DNA from 3 places in the Streptomyces sp. NPDC060028 genome. Region 1 is predicted to be linked to each of the others. Evidence: riboswitches for the same ligand, from Rfam matches in the RefSeq annotation. Region 1 holds a riboswitch; each other region holds the start of a gene.
What was found. A riboswitch is a leader RNA that binds a small molecule or an ion and turns the genes downstream of it on or off. The one in region 1 is predicted to bind cyclic di-AMP.
Positions count from the first base shown of each region.

Region 2: it holds a riboswitch for cyclic di-AMP, as region 1 does, so the genes downstream of both, ACFWBF_RS19665 (M23 family metallopeptidase) here and ACFWBF_RS02180 (peptidoglycan DD-metalloendopeptidase family protein) in region 1, are expected to answer to the same signal.
Region 3: it holds a riboswitch for cyclic di-AMP, as region 1 does, so the genes downstream of both, ACFWBF_RS03540 (transglycosylase family protein) here and ACFWBF_RS02180 (peptidoglycan DD-metalloendopeptidase family protein) in region 1, are expected to answer to the same signal.

Region 1 is NZ_JBHWVJ010000002.1:231,133-236,142, reverse strand. It holds gene hpnH (adenosyl-hopene transferase HpnH) at 1-239, shown strand, start outside; gene ACFWBF_RS02190 (aspartate aminotransferase family protein) at 236-1,651, shown strand; gene ACFWBF_RS02185 (tyrosine-protein phosphatase) at 1,688-2,494, opposite strand; cyclic di-AMP (ydaO/yuaA leader) riboswitch at 2,774-2,981, shown strand; gene ACFWBF_RS02180 (peptidoglycan DD-metalloendopeptidase family protein) at 2,986-4,008, shown strand; gene ACFWBF_RS02175 (SGNH/GDSL hydrolase family protein) at 4,171-4,953, shown strand.
Region 2 is NZ_JBHWVJ010000036.1:66,213-71,222, reverse strand. It holds gene ACFWBF_RS19680 (GNAT family N-acetyltransferase) at 1-1,188, opposite strand, end outside; gene ACFWBF_RS19675 (HPr family phosphocarrier protein) at 1,374-1,655, shown strand; gene ACFWBF_RS19670 (GntR family transcriptional regulator) at 1,929-2,594, opposite strand; gene ACFWBF_RS19665 (M23 family metallopeptidase) at 2,757-3,551, opposite strand; cyclic di-AMP (ydaO/yuaA leader) riboswitch at 3,564-3,723, opposite strand; gene ACFWBF_RS19660 (M16 family metallopeptidase) at 3,963-5,010, opposite strand, start outside.
Region 3 is NZ_JBHWVJ010000004.1:79,801-84,810, forward strand. It holds gene ACFWBF_RS03530 (septum formation initiator family protein) at 36-524, opposite strand; gene eno (phosphopyruvate hydratase) at 615-1,901, opposite strand; gene ACFWBF_RS03540 (transglycosylase family protein) at 2,155-2,850, opposite strand; cyclic di-AMP (ydaO/yuaA leader) riboswitch at 2,854-3,026, opposite strand; gene ACFWBF_RS03545 (transglycosylase family protein) at 3,306-4,385, opposite strand; gene ACFWBF_RS03550 (cytochrome P450) at 4,489-5,010, opposite strand, start outside.

The DNA of each region.
Region 1 (5,010 bases):
TCTTCGGCTGGCAGCGCCCCTGCTATCTGATGAGCGACGGGTACGTGCCCACGTACCGGGAACTGATCCACGACACCGACTGGAGCAAGTACGGCCGCGGAAAGGACCCGCGCTGCGCGAACTGCATGGCGCACTGCGGCTACGAGCCGACCGCCGTCCTGGCCACCATGGGCTCGCTCAAGGAGTCCCTGCGCGCGGCCCGGGAGACGATCGGCGGCAACCGGGGCACCTCGGCATGAGCACGGGCCACGCGGGGGAGGGCGGCCGGGGCAAGGGCTTCGACCTCGGCGCCCTGTTGGCCGAGCGCGGCGGGGAGCGCTACGAGCTGCACGCCCGCCACCTCAACCACCAGCTGCCCCGGATGCTGCGCACCATCGGCTTCGACAAGGTCTACGAGCGGGCCGAGGGCGCCCACTTCTGGGACGCCGAGGGCAACGACTACCTCGACATGCTGGCCGGCTTCGGGGTGATGGGCCTGGGCCGGCACCACCCGGTGGTCCGCCGCGCCCTGCACGACGTCCTGGACGCCCAGCTCGCCGACCTGACCCGCTTCGACTGCCAGCCGCTGCCCGGGCTGCTGGCCGAGAAGCTGCTCTCGTACAGTCCGCACCTGGACCGGGTCTTCTTCGGCAACAGCGGTACCGAGGCGGTGGAGACGGCCCTGAAGTTCGCCCGGTACGCCACCGGGCGGCCCAGGATCCTCTACTGCGACCACGCCTTCCACGGGCTCACCACGGGCTCGCTCTCGGTCAACGGGGAGGGCGGCTTCCGGGACGGCTTCGCGCCGCTGCTGCCCGACACGAAGATCGCGCTCGGCGATCTGGCCGCCCTGGAGCGGGAGCTGAAGCGCGGTGACGTGGCCGCCTTCGTCGTCGAGCCGATCCAGGGCAAGGGCGTGATCTCCGCCCCGCCCGACTTCCTGCTCGCCGCGCAGGAACTGCTGCACCGGCGGGGTGCGCTGCTGATCGCGGACGAGGTGCAGACCGGCCTCGGACGTACCGGCGACTTCTACGCGTACCAGCACGAGCCGGGTGTGGAGCCGGACCTGGTGTGCGTGGCCAAGGCGCTGTCGGGCGGCTACGTGCCGGTCGGCGCGACCCTGGGCAAGGACTGGATCTTCAAGAAGGTCTACTCGTCCATGGACCGGGTGCTCGTGCACTCCGCCAGCTTCGGCTCCAACGCGCAGGCGATGGCGGCCGGTCTGGCGGTGCTCTGCGTCATGGAGGACGAGGCGGTGGTGGCGAACGCCCGGGCCGTGGGCGACCTGCTGCGCGGGCGGCTCGCGGCACTGGTGGACGAGTACGAGCTGCTGCACGAGGTGCGGGGACGCGGTCTGATGATCGGGATCGAGTTCGGGCGTCCGTCCTCGCTGGGGCTGCGCAGCCGGTGGACGATGCTGCAGGCGGCCCGCAAGGGGCTGTTCGCGCAGATGGTCGTCGTACCGCTGCTCCAGAAGCACCGGATCCTCACACAGGTCTCCGGTGACCACCTGGAAGTGATCAAGCTCATCCCGCCGCTGATCGTGGACGAGGCGGACGTCGACCGGTTCGTGGGCGCCTTCCGGGACGTCATGGACGAGGCGCACGGCGGTGGCGGGCTGATGTGGGACTTCGGCAAGACGCTGGTGAAGCAGGCGGTCGGCAACCGCTGACCGCCCGCTCCGTCCGTCCGGCCACCTGGGTCGACCTCAGTCGAGCAGGCGGTCCCGGAGCCGGTCGAGGGTCTCGGGCGTGAGCCCGAGGCCCTCGGCGAGGTAGCGGTCCAGACCGCCCCAGTGGCCGTCGATGGTCTCGAAGGCCGCCGTCAGGTACTCGGCGCGGGCGTCGAAGAGCGGCGCGAGCAGTTCCATCACCTCGGGGGAGCGGGCCTCGGCGGACCGACTGCCGCGGCGGACCCGGTAGCGGTTGTGCGGGGCGTTCGACTCCAGGTAGTCCGCCACGACCGCCTCGCGCTCGACGCCCAGCGCGAGCAGGGTGACGGCGATCGACAGGCCGGCCCGGTCCTTGCCGGCGGCGCAGTGCATGAGGGCCGGGACGCTGTCCTCGGCGAGGGCGTGGACCACCCGGCCGTGCTCGGCGGTGCGGTTCTTGATCATCCCGCGGTACGAGTTCGCCATCCGCGCGGCGCCCTTGCCGTCGCCCAGGACCGTGCGGAGCTGTTCGAGGCCGCCCTCGCGGACCATCTTCCAGAATTCCGTGCCGTCCGCCGGGTCCGAGAGCGGAATGTTGACATTGCGCACGCCGGGCAGTTCCACGTCCTGCCCCTCCAGCGCGTGGTCGGCGCCGTTGCGGAAGTCGAAGATGGTGTGCAGTCCAAGAGCGGCGAGGAATTCTGCATCGGTTTCGGTGGCATGGGCGAGATGTCCGCTACGGAACAGTCGTCCCGTCTTGACCCTTCGGCCGTCGGCGGTCGGCAGCCCGCCCACGTCACGGAAGTTGCGTACTCCGGCCAGCCTCGGCTCCGTGGACGGGCTCTGGGGTATCTGCTGGGTCACGGCGGCTCCTCTGCCTGGTCGTGGGGATGTCCGAATTACACTACTTGGCGACAACTTGCCATGAGTGGAAGCGAGATCGGGCACGTCCCCGTGAGCCAGATCATACGGTGACCGTGAGTGCCTGATCGTCAAAGGTGAATTTCCCTGCCGGGGCGGCTTTTGCCGCCGCTGAATGGACACAGGGTGACCGGAATTCCGTCGGTCCCACACCCTTGATATTCCGTCAGGAAATTCACGGCTTGTTAGGTGTGGCACAACTCGATTACCTTCGCGATCGATCCGGATGGACCGCCGAATCCTGCCGCCGTCCGGAAACCGCACCCGACTATTCACGCGCGCGGCAGGAGCGGGGGAACCAGGTAAGCCGCTGTTCCGGATCTTTGTACCGGGACGGCTCGGGGTGAAGCCGTACATGTGCTGTTCATGTACGGCCGGACATCTCCAGTCCGAACCCGACAGCTCACCTCGCAGGCGACGGAGAGGAATTCGCCATGCCTGCAAAGGGTAAGCACCGCCGTCCCAAGTCCCCCTCGATATCCCGCGGTTTCGCCATGGCCGGTACCGGCGGCGCGGCCCTCGCGCTCCCGCTGCTCGGAGCCGCCGGCGCCCACGCGGCCCCCGCCGCCGCCCCGGCGACGGCCCCCGTCCGGGCCGCTCAGGTCCCCGCGGCGCTGCGGGCCGCTCCCGTCGCCCAGGTGCGGACGGCCGCGCCGGCCGTGTACACGGTCGTCCCGGGTGACTACCTCTCCAAGATCGCCGAGCAGCGCCACCTCGGCGGCGGCTGGCAGCAGCTCTACGCCGCCAACCGCGCGGCCGTCGGAGCCGACCCCTCGCTGATCCACCCCGGGCTGAAGCTGAAGCTCGGCGCCGAGGGCGACGCCGCGCACACCGCCGAGTCCGCCCCGACCCGGACTCAGGCCCCCGCCGAGCAGTCCTCTGCCGATTCCTCCGCCGATCCCTCCGCCGACGAGGACCCGGCCGACTCCGCGGAGGCGGCCTCGGACGAGAGCGCCGCCGGCGAAGGGTCCTCGGACGAGGGCGCCGCCCCCGAGGCCGAGGCCCCGGCCGCACCCGCCGCCCCGGCCGAGCAGCAGCAGGCCGCGCCCTCCTCCGGTTTCGTCGCCCCCGTCGGCGGCGGCGTCTCCACCGCGTACAAGACCGCCGGCGCCATGTGGTCCAGCGGCTACCACACCGGTGTCGACTTCATCGCGAGCAGCGGCACCACCGTCAAGGCGGTCGGCGCGGGCACCGTCGTCTCCGCGGGCTGGGGCGGCGCGTACGGCAACGAGGTCGTCATCCGGCACGCCGACGGCAAGTACTCCCAGTACGGCCACCTCTCCCAGCTGTCGGTCTCGGTCGGCCAGAGCGTCACCGCGGGGCAGCGCATCGGCCTCTCCGGCGCCACCGGCAACGTGACCGGCCCGCACCTCCACTTCGAGATCCGCACCGGCCCGTCCTACGGCTCCGACATCGACCCGCTGGCCTACCTCCGCTCCAAGGGCGTCGGCATCTGACGGTCCCCCAGACGGATGCCAGACCCGCGTGAGGCCGGGGCCCGAGGAGGGTCCCGGCCTCACGCGCTGTTATTCCTCACCTGCCGGGTGGTATAAATCACGGTCCGTCAACCCCTGCCTACGATGGCGTAGGTCACGTGACGGGGTGAAGGATGTGGTCCCGTGGCAGCGACGACGACACTCAAGACCATCGGCTCGTACGCGGCGATCGGGGACAGCTTCACCGAGGGCGTGGGGGACCCGGGACCCGGGGAAACGTTTCTCGGCTGGGCGGACCGGCTGGCCGTACTCCTGGCCGATCAACGCGAAGAACACGATTTGCGGTACGCGAACCTGGCCGTCCGCGGGCGGCTCCTCGACCAGATCGTGGCGGAGCAGGTCCCGCGGGCCAAGGAGCTCGCGCCCGACCTGGTGACCTTCTGCGCGGGCGGCAACGACATCATCCGTCCCGGCAGCGACCCGGACGACGTGGCCGAACGGTTCGAGGCGGCCGTCGCCGACCTCACCGGGGCCGTCGGCCAGGTCATGATCACCACCGGCTTCGACACCCGGGGCGTGCCGGTCCTCAAGCACCTGCGCGGCAAGGTCGCGACGTACAGCGCGCACGTGCGCGCGATCGCCGACCGGTACGACTGCCCGGTGCTCGACCTCTGGTCCCTGAAGTCCGTACAGGACCGGCGGGCCTGGGACGACGACCGGCTGCACCTCTCGCCCGAGGGGCACACCCGGGTCGCGCTGCGCGCCGCCCAGGTGCTGGGCCTGGAGGTGCCGGCCGACCCGGACCAGCCGTGGCCGCCGCAGCTGCCGCGCGGCTCGGTGGACGTGACCCGGGACAACATCCAGTGGGCCCGCGAGTACCTGGTGCCGTGGATCGGCCGCCGGCTGCGCGGGGAGTCCTCCGGGGACCACGTCGAGGCGAAGAGGCCGGACCTGCTGCCCCTGTAGCCGGACCTGCTGCTCGCGGACCTGCTGCTCCTGTAGCCGGACCCGCCGCTCCTGTAG
Region 2 (5,010 bases), on a different contig from region 1:
CGCCGAGACGAAGGAGGACAGCCCTTCGCCGCGGCGCAGGAGCCCCGAGAGCAGCGCGATCCCGATGGCCCCGGACTGCGTGAAGAGGCCGATGCGGCCGCGCTTGGGCAGCGGCGCGGGAGCCAGCGAGGCGTTCAGCTCCACCTCGGGTGCCGCGTTGATCACCCCGAACGCGTTCGGTCCGATCAGCCGCATCCCGTACGAGCGCACCTGCCGCACCAGTTCGCGCTGGCGGGCCGTCCCCTGCGCCCCGCTCTCCCCGTATCCGGCGGAGAGCACGACGAGTCCCTGCACCCCGTGCTCCCCGCAGTCGGCCACCACCTGCGGGACCCGGTCCGCGGGAACCGCGACCACCGCGAGGTCCACGGGCGCGCCGATGTCGGCGAGCGCGCGGTAGGCCCGTACGCCGTCGAGCAGGTCTCCCTCGATGCCGGGGGCGCGGGCCGCGTTGACCGCGTAGAGGTGGCCGTGGAAGCCGCTGTCCCGCAGGTTGCGCAGGGTCGCCGCGCCCACGCCGCTGCCGGAGCGGCTGACTCCGATCACGGCCACGGAGCGCGGGGTCAGCAGCCGCTGTACCGAGCGGGCCTCGGCGCGCTGCTCGCGGGCGCGCTGCACGGCGAGGGACTCGGCGGTGGGTTCGAGGTCGAGGGTGAGGCGGACGGAGCCGTCCTCGAAGCTGCGCTTCTGCTGGTATCCGGCGTCCGTGAACACCTTGATCATCTTGTTGTTGGCGGGCAGCACCTCGGCGGCGAAGCGCCGGATGCCCCGCTCGCGGGCGACCGCGCCGATGTGTTCGAGCAGGGCGGAGGCCACGCCCCGGCCCTGGTGGGCGTCCTGGACGAGGAAGGCGACCTCGGCCTCGTCGGCGGGCCCGGTGGCCGGGCGGCCGTCGGAGCCGATCCGGTCGTAGCGGACGGTGCCGATGAACTCCCCGCCGATGGTCGCCGCGAGGCCGACCCGGTCCACGTAGTCGTGGTGGGTGAAGCGGTGCACGTCGCGGTCGGAGAGCCGGGGGTAGGGGGCGAAGAAGCGGTAGTACTTCGACTCGTCCGAAACCTGCTCGTAGAAGCTGACCAGCCGGCCCGCGTCCTCGGTGGTGATGGGTCTGATGCGGGCGGTGCCGCCGTCCCGCAGGACGACGTCCGCTTCCCAGTGTGCCGGGTACGAGGGGTCCGACTCGGTGGTCATGGGGCCACCTTAAGGCTCCTGTGGCTCGGGTGGCCCTGGCGCGGCGCATCAGGCATGCCGACGCAAATCAGTGCAAGCTGGGGAGGGCCGAACGGCAGGGAGATTCAGGCCGAAGGTCGGTCGGAGCATTCCGGGCGTCGTGAGAGACTGGTCTAGACAACCGTAAGAACCTGAAGGGCATCACCATGGCAGAGCGCCGCGTCAACGTCGGGTGGGCCGAGGGCCTGCACGCTCGTCCCGCCTCGATCTTCGTCCGCGCGACGACCGCTTCCGGCGTCCCGGTGACCATCGCGAAGGCCGGCGGCGACCCCGTCAACGCCGCTTCCATGCTGGCGGTTCTGGGCCTGGGCGCCCAGGGCGGCGAGGAGATCGTCCTCGCGTCCGACGCCGAAGGCGCCGAGGCTGCGCTGGAGCGCCTCGCGAAGCTGGTCGCCGAGGGTCTCGAGGAGCTCCCCGAGACCGTCTGACCCCTCGGGTTCGGCTCGTTCGGCTCGTACGGTTCGCATTGGCTCGTACGGCTCGACTGCAGTTGCTGCCGTTACTGCCGTTACTGCTCGTACGGCGAAGCCGTGGCCACCGGAATACCGGCGGCCACGGCTTCACTGCTTTTCCCGGACCGCCGGACCCCCCGACCGGTCCGGGAATAGCAGAATTCCAGCCGCTCGCACCGGCCGAAAATAGCGCGGAACCGCGAATTGCCCGGCGCCGCGCGAATATCCGTCCTTTGTATACGGCATTTGTTAATGCGGGCCGCTCGCCATGTTTACGGCAGGTTGCGAAGTCCTCACCCGCATCCGGTGCGCCCCGGCCGCCCGGTCCGCGTGGATCGCGGTGAGCGCCCGGGCCCGCTCCGCGTCACCGCGCGCCACCGCGTCCACGATCGCCCCGTGCTCCGCCCAGGACTCCACCGGCCGCGCCGGGGCCTCCACCGCGTACATCCAGGCGACCTTGTGCCGCATCTGCGTGAGCAGCGCGATCAGCCCCGGACTGCCGGAGGCCTGCGCGAGGGTCTCGTGGAACCAGCCGCCCAGGGAGCGCAGATCCTCCCCCTGGCCCCGCTTCGCCCGCTCCTGCCCCAGCCGGACCAGCCCGCGGAGCACCTTGAGGTGGGCCTCCGTACGCCGCCGCGCGGCCCGGGCGGCGGCCAGCGGCTCCAGCAGCATCCGCAGCTCCAGGAGGTCCGCGGCCTCCTGCTCGGTCGGCTCCGCCACACAGGCGCCCGCGTGCCGACGGGTCGTCACGAAGCCCTCGGACTCCAGCGTGCGCAGCGCCTCGCGCACCGGGACGCGCGAGACTCCGTACCGGCGGGCCAGCACCTCTTCGGTGAGCCGGCTGCCCGGCCCGAACACCCCGGAGACGATGTCGTCGCGAATTGCTGTGCACACCGCGTGCGCGGGAATACGCAAGACCGGACCTCCGCCTATTTCCGACTGCCGACGTCATTGATGCGTGCAACTCTATGGCAACACACGATGATTTCCGAGGACGGCCGGAAATACGAAACATTCACACAACGCGAAGGCCCCGGCTCGGGGAGCCGGGGCCTTCGCGGATGTCGTGCGGGCGGGTCAGACGGTGACGCCGTGCTGGCGCAGGTACGCGACCGGGTCGATGTCCGAGCCGTAGTCGGCGCCGGTGCGGGCCTCGAAGTGCAGGTGCGGGCCGCTGGAGTTGCCGGTGGAGCCCGACAGGCCGATCTGCTGGCCCGCGGCGACCTGCTGGCCGACGGAGACGCTCAGCACGGACAGGTGGCCGTACTGGGTGTAGGTGCCGTCGGCGTGCTTGATGACGATGTTGTTGCCGTACGCGCCGCCCTGGCCCGACTCGACCACGGTGCCCGCGCCCACGGCGTGGACCGTGGTGCCGGTGGCCGCGTGGAAGTCGATGCCGGTGTGGCTGCCGGAGGACCACATGCCGCCGCCCGCGTGCCACTGGGTGCTGACGTAGGAGTCCTCGACGGGGGCGACGAAGGTGTTGAGGCGCTTGCGCTCCTCCTCGCGGGCCGCGCGCTCGGCGGCGTCACGCTCTTCCTGCGCCCGGGCCTCGGCCACGCGCTTGGCCTCGGCGGCCCGCTGCTTGGCGTCGGCCTCGGCCTGCGCCTTGGCGGCGGCGGCCTCGGCGGCGCGCTGCTGGGACTGGGCCTGGGCCTCGATCTCGCCCGCGAGGTCCTCGGCCACCACGATGGTGTTCAGGCCGGTGTCCTCGATGGAGGGGGCGGCCTGGTCCGCGGCGAACGCGGGACCGGCCAGGGAGCCGACGACACCAGTGGTGGCGAGGGCGGCTATGCCGGCGTAGCCGGCGGTCTTGCGGCTCAGACGACTGGAACCACGGTGCTTACCGGCGGCACGACTGCCAAACGCCATGAAGGGGCTGATCCTTTCCTTCCCTCTCGCCTACCGGGTTAGCTGACGGGTTCGGAGCAGGAAGGTCTCCTACGGGCCTCCTCTTGCGAGGCGGTCCGATTCACCCCAGGGACTGATGTGGGTCCCCGGCTCCCCAGGCTCGCGCCTGACGGGGACTCGGCGATCGCTGTCCGGTGCCGCGGGGCGCGGCGGGTACGACTGACGAACAGCACGGCCGACGCTAGGCGGATCATCAGTCAATCGCCAAACAGACGCGGCTTTTTGTTGCGTACGCCACAGAACATACAAGCAACCTCACCCCTAAACGGACAAAAGGGGCCCCGACGGACAAGCCGCCGAAGCCCCCTGCATGCCGCCCAGTTGGGCCGCCGTCCGTCGGTGGGCAGCACCCGCGCGGCGCCGCCGTGCCGATCAGTTGGTGACGACGCTCACGTCACCGATCCCGAGGGCGCGCACCGGCTCCTCGATCTGTGCGGCGTCGCCCACGAGCACCGTGACCAGCCGGTCCACCGGGAAGGCGCTGACGACCGCCGAAGTCGCCTCCACCGTGCCGGTTTCGGCGAGCCGCGCGTACAACTGAGCCTGGTAGTCGTCCGGCAGCTCCTGCTCGACCTGGTCGGCGAGGGTGCCGGCGACCGAGGCGGCCGTCTCGAACTTCAGGGGGGCCACGCCCACCAAGTTCTGTACCGCCACGTCCCGTTCGGCATCGGTCAGGCCGCCCTCCGCGAGGGTGCGGAGCACCTTCCAGAGGTCCTCCAGCGCCGGGCCGGTGTTCGGGGTGTCCACCGAGCCGCTGATGGCGAGCATCGAGGCGCCCTTGCCGTCGGCGGTGGAGCGCAGCACCTGGCCGAAGGCGCGCACGCCGTAGGTGTACCCCTTCTCCTCGCGCAGCACCTTGTCCAGGCGCGAGGTGAGGGTGCCGCCCAGGCAGTACGTGCCGAGCACCTGGGGCGCCCAGACCCGGTCGTGCCGGTCCGGGCCGATGCGGCCGATCAGCAACTGCGTCTGGACCGCGCCGGGCCGGTCGACGATGACCACACGGCCGGTGTCGTCGGCGGTCACCGGCGGCACCGGCAGCGGCTCCGCGAAGTCGCCGGTCCAGGAGCCCAGGGTGTCGGCCAGGACCGCGTCCAGGTCGACCCCGGTCAGGTCGCCGACGACCACCGCGGTGGCGGTGGCGGGGCGTACGTGGGCCTCGTAGAAGGCGCGTACGGCCGCCGAGTCGATACGGGCGACCGTGTCCTCGGTGCCCTGTCGCGGGCGGGACATCCGCAGCGAGGCCGGGAAGAGCTCCTTGGAGAGCTGCTTGGCGGCGCGGCGCTGGGGGTTGGCCAGCTCGTGCGGGATCTCGTCGAGCCGGTTGCGCACCAGCCGGTCCACCTCGGAGTCGGCGAAGGCGGGCGCGCGCAGGGCCTCGGCGAGCAGGCCGAGCGCCTTGGGCAGCCGGGAGACCGGCACT
Region 3 (5,010 bases), on a different contig from region 1:
AGTCTCTTCGTTCGGTTGTGCTTGGTGTGGATGGGTCAGTCGCCGGGGCGGTCGGCCTTGTCGACACCGTCCCAGACGTTCGAGTACCAGGGGCGGTCGCTCGCGGACTGTCCGCCGCGACGGTGCTCCGGTGCCTCGGCTCCGGGGTCGGTCATGATGTAGCTGACCTCGCCCGGACGCACGAAGTGCAGGTGCTTGCGCGCCTGTTGCTCCGCGTACGCGTCGTCCTGCCAGCGGGCCTTCTCGTCGCGCAGCCGTTCCAGCCGGGCGCGCGCGGTGACCGCGGCCTTCTGCTGCTTCGCGATCTCCGAGCGCTGGGAGACGTACTGGCGCATCGGATACGCGAGGGCGACGACCAGGGTACAGAGGACGAGCACGAGCAGGGCGGCCCTGCCGGTGAGCCGGCTGCGGCGGACCTGGCGGCGCGACTGCGAGCGGTAGACGTGGGCGGCGGTCCGCTCGCCGAGCTGCCTCAGCCTGGTCGCGGTCGAGAAGGTGGAGAACCGATCCCGGTTCCCGGCCATGGTCCCGCCTCCCCTGTGTACGCACTACGCAATACGTCCCCGCACACGGTACGGGACCGAGTGCGGGGACGTACGGAAGCCGGGGCGCGATTAGCCCTTGAAGCGGGGGAACGCGGAGCGGCCCGCGTACACCGCGGCGTCGTCGAGGATCTCCTCGATGCGCAGCAGCTGGTTGTACTTGGCGACGCGGTCCGAGCGGGCCGGGGCGCCGGTCTTGATCTGACCACAGTTCACGGCGACGGCGAGGTCGGCGATGGTGACGTCCTCGGTCTCACCGGAGCGGTGCGACATCATGCACTTGAAGCCGTTGCGCTGGGCCATCTCGACGGCGTCGAGGGTCTCGGTCAGCGAACCGATCTGGTTCACCTTCACGAGCAGGGCGTTCGCGGAGCCCTCCTCGATGCCGCGGGCCAGGCGCTCCGGGTTGGTGACGAAGAGGTCGTCGCCGACGATCTGGACCTTGGAGCCCAGCTTGTCGGTGAGGGTCTTCCAGCCGGCCCAGTCGTCCTCGTACAGCGGGTCCTCGATGGAGACCATCGGGTACGCGGAGACGAGCTCCTCGTAGTACTCGGTCATCTCGGCGGCCGAGCGGGACTGGCCCTCGAACTCGTACTTGCCGTCCTTGTAGAACTCGGACGCGGCGACGTCGAGCGCGAGCGCGATGTCCTTGCCCGGGACGTAGCCGGCCTGCTTGATGGCCTCGACGATGAGGTCCAGCGCGGCGCGGTTGGACTCCAGGTTGGGGGCGAAGCCGCCCTCGTCGCCCAGACCGGTGGAGAGGCCCTTGGTGTGCAGGACCTTCTTCAGGGTGTGGTAGACCTCGGCACCCCAGCGCAGCGCTTCGGAGAAGGACTCCGCGCCGATCGGGGCGATCATGAACTCCTGGATGTCGACGTTGGAGTCGGCGTGCGACCCACCGTTGAGGATGTTCATCATCGGAACGGGCAGCAGGTGCGCGTTCGGGCCGCCGAGGTAGCGGAAGAGCGGGAGGTCCGAGGCCTCGGACGCGGCGTGCGCGACGGCGAGGGAGACGCCGAGGATGGCGTTGGCGCCGAGCGAGCCCTTGTTGTCGGTGGCGTCCAGGTCGAACATGGCCTGGTCGATCAGGCGCTGCTCGGTGGCGTCGTAGCCGACGAGCTCCGGGCCGATCTGCTCGATGACGGCCAGGACGGCCTTCTCGACGCCCTTGCCGAAGTAACGGTTGGGGTCACCGTCACGCAGCTCGATGGCCTCGAATGCACCGGTGGAGGCGCCGGACGGGACTGCAGCACGGCCGGTGCTGCCATCGTCGAGGCCCACCTCGACCTCGACCGTGGGGTTGCCTCGGGAGTCCAGGATTTCCCGGGCTACGACGACGTCGATGGACGGCACGAGCATCTCCTTCTGGGATGTGACGCTGGATGTGCGGTGGCGTCAGGCCGTGGGATGGCCTCGCCGCCTAGAGCCTAACCGGCTCCGGGCACTGGGCCGGCCGACCGCCCGGGTCCTGGGACGAAAAAGGGTCCGAATACCCCTCTTCCGGGACATAGGTCCCTTGAACATCGGGGTGCCCGCCTGCCGCAAGGCCCGGAGCACGCCACCGCCCGGCGCGTCGGGCGGACGCGCCGGGCGGTGGGTGTTACCGCAGGATTCAGCTGAGCTTCAGCTTCTGCCCCGGGAAGATCAGGTCGGCGTCGGACACGATGTCCTTGTTGAGCTCGAAGAGCTTCTCCCAGCCGCCCTTGAGGCCGTTGGCCTCGGCGATGGTGCCCAGCGTGTCGCCGGACTTGACCTCGTACGAGCCGTTGCCGGTCTTGGGCGCCTCGGACTTCGGCTGGGCCGTGGTCCCGGTCTTCGGCTTGGAGGGGGCCGCGGTCTCGGAGCGCTTGGTCTCCTTCTTCGGCGCGGCCTTCTGCTCCTTCTTGGGCTCGGCCTTCGGCTTGGCCGGGGTCTCGGCAGCGCCGCCGTTGTACGAGGCGCCGGACAGGCCCACGCCACAGGACGGCCAGGCGCCCTTGCCCTGACCCTTGAGGACCTTCTCGGCGATGGCTATCTGCTGGGCCTTCGAGGCCTGGTTGGCCTGCGCGGCGTACGCCTTGCCACCGTAGGCGGCCCAGGTGGAGGACGAGAACTGCAGGCCGCCGTAGTAGCCGTTGCCCGTGTTGATGGCCCAGTTGCCGCCGGCCTCGCAGGAGGCGACGCGGTCCCACTCGGAGGCGGTGGCGGCGGAAGCGGTGCCCGCGGCCATCAGGGGGGCCGCGACGGCCACACCGGCGACACCGGCGAGCGTGACGATACGGACGGCCTTGGAACCGCGACGGTGCTTGCCCTTGCCGGAAAGCAGCATGGATTTTCTCCTCACCGACGCCTACGAGGTGAGCTGTCGGGTTCGGGCGAGTGAGTTGCCCGGCGGTGCGACCTAGCGCACCGCTTAACCCCTAGCCGGTGGCGTGACCGTCTTTCAACGGCCGCTCCCGGCACCTACCTTGGTTCCCCCGCTCCTGCCTTCGGCGCTTGACGCGACGACTGTTCCCTCCGTCCGCCGGCAGGATTCGGCGATGCGGTCGAAGGAGCCCGCGGTGGCGAGCGATTCAGAAGGTAGACAGGTCTCTCCCCGATGTTCAACGAGCGCCATCGGGGAGAAACGGGGCCTACTTGCGTCCTTCGGACCAGTGTTTGCGCAGGTGAGGACGGGGTTTGCGGAAGCCTCGGGGCCGGACACGCCAGTTGACCGGAAGAGACACATGTCTCACTTAACTAAATCGGACAATCAGGTGTTTCCGGGTGCCCGAACTGCCCCTATTACCGGGTTAGATCCAGGTTCTGACCGGGCTTGATCAAGTTGGCGTCCTCGCCGATGACCTGCTGGTTGGCCGTATAGAGCGCGTTCCAGCCGCCCTTGAGGTCGTTGGCGTCCGCGATGGCGGCCAGGCTGTCGCCCGGCTGAACGGTGTACGTCGGGTCCGACGCGGCGTCAGATGTGACGGGTGCCTCGACCGCGGCCTCTCCGCGGTGCTTACCGCCGCCCACGCCCGCGGCCGGGTCCGCGGGGTCGGTGGAGGCTCCTGCCGCCGGGGCGCCCGGGCCTGCGGCGGGAGCGCCCGGGTCGCCCGGCGCCGTGGGAGCCGTCGGCCCCGTCGTGGGCGCGTTCGGGTCCGCGGGGCCCGTGGTGGGCGCCGTGGGGCCCGTGGCGGGCGCCGTCGGGTCGCCCGGGGTCGTCGGAGCGACCGGGGCGGTCGGGGTCGCCGGGTCGGTCGGGGCGGTCGGGGTCGTCGGCAGGTCCGGGTCCGGCATGACGGGCAGTCCGCTGGGCGGCCCGAGCGGGATGTCGGGCAGCACGAAGGAGGGCGAGCCGGACGGGCTCGGGGAACCCTGCGTCGGGGCCCCGAAGTCCGTGGCGCGGTCGTCCGAGCCGCCGACCGGTACGGAGTCGTCCGGGCGGGACGCCGACGGGGCGGCGGACCCGTGACTGCCGGGCGCGCCCGGGTCCACGTCCGCGGCCGGCGCCTGCCGGGTCAGGCCGGCCGGCTCCGCGCACATCGGCCACGCCTGGGGGCCCTGCGAGGCCAGCACCCGTTCGGCGACGGCGATCTGCTGCGAGCGGCTGGCCAGGTCGGCGCGGGTCGCGTAGTCGAGACCGCCGGCGCCCTTCCACTGCTCCTCGGTGAACTGCAGGCCGCCGTAGGCGCCGCTGCCGAAGTTCGCGCTCCAGGTCCCACCGCTCTCGCACTCGGCGACCTTGTCCCACGTGGAGGCGTCGGCCGCGCTCGCGCCCGTGGCCGCGAGCAGCGGCAGGGCCAGTGCGGAGCCGGTGACTCCGGCGGTGACGACAATCGCGGGGATCTGTCGGGGGCGTCTGTGGCGGCCGTTCCCGGAACGCATGAGGGTGCACCTTTCGCATAACGGCGGGGTAACGGCAGAACCTAGCGGCCTTCGAACGCTTGTCACAAGTTTCGACGGAAACTGACTTCGAGTCAGCCGGCCTTCACTCGTTGCGAGGTGTGAAGCGGACCGGAAGAGTGCGCAGGCCACGCATGATGAGTCCGCCGCGCCAGCGCAGGTCGCCCGGCGGAACAGCGAGTTCCAGATCCGGCAGACGCGTGAGCAAAGTCGCAAGCGCGGTCTGCCCTTCGAGCCGCGCGAGCGGCGCACCCAGGCAGTAGTGGATCCCGTGCCCGTATCCGAGGTGCTGGTTGTCGGTCCTGGAGAGGTCGAGCGTGTCCGGTTCGGCGAACCGCTCGGGGTCCCGGTCGGCGGCCGCGAGGACCACCAGCACCGGATCGCCCGCCGCGACGTCCTGCCCGCCGAGGGTCAGCGCCTCGGTGGCGAACCGCCAGGTGGCCAGCTCCACCGGGCCGTCGTAGCGCAGCAGCTCCTCGACGCCCGTCTCCAGCAGTCCGCTCTCCCCGGCCGCGAGGGAGGCCTGGAGGCGCTCGCGCTGGTCCGGGTTCATGAAGAGGGAGTGGACCCCGTTGCCGATGAGGTTCACGGTCGTCTCGAAGCCGGC